2 linked regions of the Variovorax paradoxus EPS genome follow. The protein of the gene in region 1 interacts with the protein of each later gene in a pairwise test. Links are inferred from orthologs where the notes say so. Each region holds a gene or a part of one and is shown on either strand. Other genes may lie near its edges.

Evidence for each region.
Region 2: the proteins of nusG (region 1) and rho interact in binary tests that used the Escherichia coli proteins (3 or more experiments, as listed by UniProt). The link is inferred for Variovorax paradoxus EPS from one-to-one orthologs.

Annotation. Positions count from the first base shown.
Region 1 is NC_014931.1:708,898-712,103, reverse strand. Bases 156-3,043 are described here. They hold nusG (transcription termination/antitermination protein NusG), read right to left. Parts: upstream 1,962-3,043; coding sequence 1,350-1,961; downstream 156-1,349. Other genes in these bases: tuf (elongation factor Tu), read right to left, coding at 2,545-3,043; secE (preprotein translocase subunit SecE), read right to left, coding at 1,961-2,344; rplK (50S ribosomal protein L11), read right to left, coding at 783-1,214; rplA (50S ribosomal protein L1), read right to left, coding at 156-782. Outside these bases: more of rplA, read right to left, coding at 84-155; more of tuf, read right to left, coding at 3,044-3,206. UniProt on the Escherichia coli protein: Part of the processive rRNA transcription and antitermination complex (rrnTAC). The complex forms an RNA-chaperone ring around the RNA exit tunnel of RNA polymerase (RNAP).
Region 2 is NC_014931.1:2,709,852-2,712,958, forward strand. The notes cover bases 72-2,860. They hold rho (transcription termination factor Rho), read right to left. Parts: upstream 2,205-2,860; coding sequence 939-2,204; downstream 72-938. Other genes in these bases: VARPA_RS12520 (oxidoreductase), read left to right, coding at 72-881; trxA (thioredoxin TrxA), read right to left, coding at 2,388-2,720. In the rest of the region: more of VARPA_RS12520, read left to right, coding at 1-71; VARPA_RS12535 (PD-(D/E)XK nuclease family protein), read left to right, coding at 2,878-3,107. UniProt on the Escherichia coli protein: Facilitates transcription termination by a mechanism that involves Rho binding to the nascent RNA, activation of Rho's RNA-dependent ATPase activity, and release of the mRNA from the DNA template.

The sequences.
Region 1 (3,206 bases):
GCGGTCTTGGATGGCTCACGGCAACCGAAGCTGCTGCGACCCACCACATTCGCCCTGCTCCTTTCGGAGCCGGGCCAATCTCTTTAGCTCGCCGAGATGGTTTGCGTGTCCACGCGGACACCCAGACCCATGGTCGACGACACAGCCACCTTGCGCAGGTACACGCCCTTGCTGGTCGCCGGCTTGGCCTTGACCAGAGCGTCGATCAGCGCGGCGAGGTTGCCCTGCAGCTTGTCGTTGTCGAACGAACGACGGCCGATCGTGCCGTGCACGATGCCGGCCTTGTCGACGCGGAACTGAACCTGGCCAGCCTTGGCGTTCTTCACTGCCGTGGCGACGTCCGGGGTCACGGTGCCAACCTTGGGGTTGGGCATCAGGCCGCGCGGGCCGAGGATCTGGCCGAGCGTACCGACGACGCGCATGGCATCGGGGGCAGCGATCACGACGTCGAAAGGCATGTCGCCAGCCTTGACCATCGCAGCGAGGTCGTCCATGCCGACGATGTCGGCGCCGGCGGCCTTGGCTTCTTCAGCCTTGGCGCCTTGGGCGAACACGGCCACGCGCTTGGTCTTGCCGGTGCCGTTGGGCAGCACGACGGCGCCGCGAACGACCTGGTCCGACTTCTTCGCGTCGATGCCCAGTTGCACGGCCACGTCGATCGATTCGTCGAACTTGGCGGTGGCGGCGTCCTTGACGATGACGATCGCGTCAGCCAGCGGGTACAGCTTGTTGCTGTCGACCTTGCCTTCGAGCGCTTTTTGCTTCTTGGTGATCTTGGACATTTACACGCCCTCCACATTCACGCCCATCGAGCGGGCAGTACCGGCGATGGTGCGAACCGCGGCGTCCATGTCGGCGGCCGTCAGGTCCTTCATCTTGGTCTTGGCGATTTCTTCGAGCTGAGCGCGCGTGATCTTGCCGACCTTGTCCAGGTGCGGGCGAGCCGAACCCTTGTCCAGTTTGATCGCCTTCTTGATCAGCACGCCAGCGGGCGGCGACTTGATGATGAAGGTGAAGCTCTTGTCGGCGAACGCGGTGATGACCACCGGCAGCGCCAGACCCGGCTCGTAGCTCTGCGTTTGCGCATTGAACGCCTTGCAGAACTCCATGATGTTCAAACCACGTTGGCCCAGTGCGGGACCGATCGGTGGTGATGGGTTGGCTTTACCAGCTGGCACTTGCAGCTTGACGAAGCCGACGATTTTTTTCGCCATTTTTTGCTCCTTGCGGGTGATATCGCCTTGGCTTTCGCCGCGGCTCCCCGGGGTTTAACGACTCTTCTGCTCAAGGCCGCGCGCCGAGTCGGACAGCGCGCAGCCGGAAATGGTTCAGGCCTCTCGGCCCAAGGCTCAGGTCTTCTCGACCTGGCTGAATTCGAGCTCGACGGGCGTGGAGCGGCCGAAAATCATGACCGACACGCTGACCTTGCTCTTCTCGTAATTGACGTCTTCCACCGTGCCATTGAAGTCGGTGAACGGGCCTTCCTTGACGCGCACGAATTCGCCAACGGTGAACTCGACCTTGTGGCGCGGCTTCTCGGTGCCCTGCTGCATCTGGCTGACGATGTCCTCGACCTCTTTCTGCGAGATCGGGGCCGGACGGTTCTTGGCGCCGCCCACGAAACCGGTCACCTTGTTGGTGTGCTTCACCAAGTGCCAGCTCTCGTCGTCCATGATCATTTCGACCAGCACGTAGCCTGGGAAGAAGCGGCGCTCGGTGGTGCGCTTCTGGCCGTTCTTGATCTCGACCACTTCTTCGGTCGGGACCAGGATGCGGCCGAACTTGTCTTGCATGCCGGCGCGGTTGATGCGCTCGGTGATGTTGCGCTCGACGGCCTTCTCCATGCCCGAATAGGCATGCACCACGTACCAACGCAGATCAGGGTTGGCGGCGGGAGCCAGCACGGAGGTGTTTTCTTCCTCGGGCGCGCTCGGCGTGGTTTCAACTACGTCGTCGGTCATTATTTTCTCCAGCCCAGAATGAGGTCGAAAAACACCCATTCGAGCGTCTTGTCGGTGAGCCAGAGGAAGACGGACATGATCGCCACGAAGGCGAACACATAGGCCGTCATCTGCATCGCTTCCTTGCGGGTCGGCCAGACGACCTTCTTGACCTCGCGCCACGAGTCGCGGCCGAAGGCCCACAACTGACGGCCATTCTCCGAACTGCCGAACGCGCCCACGGCTGCAGCCAGACCGACCAGCAGCGCAGCCCATTGCACCAGCGAGCCTTGGCGGGACAGCAGGTAGAACGCCACGATGGCGCCCACTGCCAGCACCACGGCTGCGGCCAATTTGGCCTTGTCGGCGCCCGTGCTCACGGTTTCGATTTGAGAAGTGGCCATGTTCGGCTGATTTCCTGTGGTCTTTCGACCTTCAATTCAATGCGCCTCTTGAGACGCCGAAGCCCATCGGGTCACGATGGGCTTTTTCGGAGTGCCACCTAGGTGGCAGGGGCAGTAGGAATCGAACCTACAACCTTCGGTTTTGGAGACCGACGCTCTGCCAATTGAGCTATACCCCTCCGGTACTCTTTTCGCTCGGCTTAGATGTCGAGGATCTTTGCCACGACGCCCGAACCCACGGTACGGCCGCCTTCACGGATGGCGAAGCGCAGGCCTTCTTCCATCGCGATCGGGTTGATCAGCTTGACGGTGATGCTGACGTTGTCGCCAGGCATGACCATTTCCTTGTCCTTGGGCAACTCGATCGCGCCGGTCACGTCCGTCGTGCGGAAGTAGAACTGGGGACGGTAGTTGTTGAAGAACGGCGTGTGACGGCCACCTTCGTCCTTGGACAGCACATACACCTCGGCGGTGAAGTGCACGTGCGGCTTGATCGAGCCGGGCTTGCACAGCACTTGGCCGCGCTCGACTTCTTCGCGCTTGGTGCCGCGCAGCAGCACGCCGACGTTGTCGCCAGCTTGGCCTTGGTCCAGCAGCTTGCGGAACATTTCCACGCCGGTGCAGGTGGTCTTGACGGTCGGGCGGATGCCGACGATCTCGATTTCTTCACCGACCTTGATCACGCCGCGCTCGACGGCGCCGGTCACCACAGTGCCGCGACCCGAGATCGAGAACACGTCTTCCACAGGCATCAGGAACGTGCCGTCCACGGCGCGCTCAGGCGTCGGGATGTACGTGTCCAGCGCTTCAGCCAGCTTCATGATGGCTTCTTCGCCCAGCTTGCCCTTGTCGCCTTCCAGGG
Region 2 (3,107 bases), 2.0 Mb from region 1 along the record:
GCGCGGACATCGACCTGATCGTGGTCGCCACGCCCAATGCCCAGCACAATCCGGTTGCAAAGGCTGCGCTGGAGGCCGGCAAGCACGTGGTGGTGGACAAGCCTTTCACGCTCGATGTGGCCGAGGCGAGAGAGCTCGAATTGTTGGCTCGACGCAACAATCGCGTCCTGGCGGTCTATCAGAACCGGCGTTACGACGCCGATTACCTGACGTTGAAGGATCTTCTCGCAGGCGGCGAGTTGGGGCGGCCGGTGTACCTGGAATCGCATTTCGACCGCTTCCGGCCCGAGGTTCGCGAGCGCTGGCGAGAGCAGCCGGTGCCGGGTTCAGGCCTGTGGGTGGACCTGGGCTCGCATTTGGTGGATCAAGCCGTCCAGTTGTTCGGACGGCCCGATACGCTGCAACTCGACACGGCCGTCCTTCGCGATGGTGCGCTGGTCGAAGACTATTTCCACGCCGTGCTGCGCTACGAAAGCGGCCCTCACGCCCCCTTGCGCGTGGTGCTGCACGCCACGACGCTCGCCGCCCATGCGGCGCCGCGCTACATCGTGCATGGCACGCGCGGCAGCTACGTGAAGCACGGTGTTGATCCGCAAGAGGATGCGCTGCGCGCCGGGCAACGACCACCAGCCGAAGGATGGGGCGCCGATCCGCTCGATGGCGAACTCACGCTGATCGGCAGCGACGGGGCGCCTCGCTTTCGCGCCGTGCCCACGCTGGCAGGCAACTACGTCGACTACTACGCGGCGGTCCGCGACGCGATCCTTGGCACGGGGCCGAACCCGGTCCCGCCGGAGCAGGCGGTCGCGCTGATGGAACTCCTCGACATCGGTCGCCAGAGCGCAGCCGAGGGCCGCGCCATCCGCATCGAACGCCCATGAAAAAAGCGCATTGACCGGTGAGGGTCAACGCGCTTTTGCGGAGGAGCGGGATGGTGCTCAGCCGCCGCGACGCATCATGTCGAAGAACTCGACATTGGTCTTCGTCGCCTTCATGTTCTTCAGCATCAGCTCCATCGACTCGATCTCGTCCATGTTGTACATGAGCTGACGAAGAATGCGGGTCTTCTGAAGGATCTCGGGGGCCAACAGCAATTCTTCGCGGCGCGTGCCGCTGCGGTTGAGTTGGATCGAAGGGAACACGCGCTTTTCGTACAGGCGGCGGTCCAGGTGGATTTCGGAGTTGCCGGTGCCCTTGAACTCTTCGAAGATCACTTCGTCCATGCGACTGCCGGTGTCGATCAGCGCGGTGCCGATGATGGTCAGCGAGCCGCCTTCTTCCACATTGCGCGCGGCGCCCAGGAAGCGCTTGGGGCGCTGCAGTGCGTTGGAGTCGACACCGCCGGTCAGCACCTTGCCCGACGAGGGCACGACGTTGTTGTAGGCGCGGGCCAGACGCGTGATCGAGTCCAGCAGGATCACCACGTCCTTCTTCAGTTCGACCAGGCGCTTGGCGCGCTCGATCACCATTTCGGCGACGTGCACGTGGCGGGCGGCAGGCTCGTCGAAGGTCGAAGCAATGACTTCGCCCTTCACGGTGCGCTGCATTTCGGTCACTTCTTCAGGGCGCTCGTCCACGAGCAGCACCATCATGTGCACGTCGGGGTAGTTGGCGCTGATCGCGTGGGCGATGTGCTGCATCATCACCGTCTTGCCGCTCTTGGGCGGCGCCACGAGCAGGGCGCGCTGGCCTTTGCCGATGGGGGCGATGATGTCGATGATGCGGCCCGTGATGTTCTCTTCGCCCTTGACGCCATCGCGTTCCAGCTTCATCTGCTCCTTGGGGAACAGCGGCGTGAGATTCTCGAACATCACCTTGTGCTTGTTCTGCTCGGGCGGGCCGTCGTTGACCTTGTCCAGCTTGGTCAGCGCGAAGTAGCGCTCGCCATCCTTGGGCGTGCGCACTTCACCTTCGATCATGTCGCCGGTGTGCAGGTTGAAGCGGCGCACCTGGCTCGGCGAGATGTAGATGTCGTCGGTGCTGGCGGTGAAGCTGGTGTCGGGGCTGCGCAGGAAGCCGAAGCCGTCGGGCAGGATTTCGAGCACGCCGTCGGCGAAGACCTGTTCGCCGGCCTTTGCGCGCTTCTTGATGATCGCGAACATCAGCTCCTGCTTGCGCATGCGGCCGACGTTTTCAATCTCAAGGGCTTCGGCCTGCTTGAGGACTTCAGACACGTGGAGTGCCTTGAGTTCGTTTAAGTGCATGGAATGACCCCTCGCGGGGTAATCGAAACGGAAAACGGGGGGAGGTTGAATGTGTAGCGAGAACTGCTGCACTAACCGGGGAACTCGAACCGGTTGCCTGGAAGGGCCGGTGATCTGTGGGAGATTATGACAGGAAAAACGCGCCGGCCAAGCGCATTGCGCGCTGGCCGGATCGAATGTCGCTTATGCGAGTTGCTGGTCGATGAAGGCGGTGAGTTGCGCCTTGCTCATGGCGCCGACCTTGGTGGCGGCCAGTTGGCCGTCCTTGAACAGCATGAGCGTGGGGATGCCGCGGATGCCGAACTTGGCGGGGATGTCGCGGTTCTCGTCGACGTTCAGCTTGGCGATCTGCAGCTTGCCTTCGTAGGTGGCCGACACTTCGTCAAGGATCGGGGCGATCATCTTGCAGGGGCCGCACCATTCGGCCCAGTAGTCGACCAGCACCGGCTGGCTGGACTTGAGCACGTCGGCTTCGAAGGAGGAATCGGAGATGTGTTTGATCAGGTCGCTGGCCATGTGATGTGTCCTTGTGCGCAGAGAGTTTCGGTGCAGCTAAAGTGCTGGTCATTGTGACAGAAACCAAGGGGCGGGGTGCCATGCGCAGCCGCTATGGCAGTGATAGCCAAAGCCCTTGCAGATCACGACAACGCGCTCTCAAACCCCTCGATAGAACATGAACGAAGGCCACCCCGTCCACGCCTTGTGGTGCGACCCCGCCGACGGCGTCGTCGCGCGGATCGTCCGCGCGCTCGCCGAGCGCGAGCTGCATGCGGCGCGCACCGTGGTGCTGGTGCCGTATGCGCAATTGATGGGCGTGGCGCGCAGCATGTGGGCGCGTTGCGGCAGCGCCGGCTTCGTGCCGCGCTTTGAGACCACGCACAACTGGGCGCGCAGCGCGGGCGG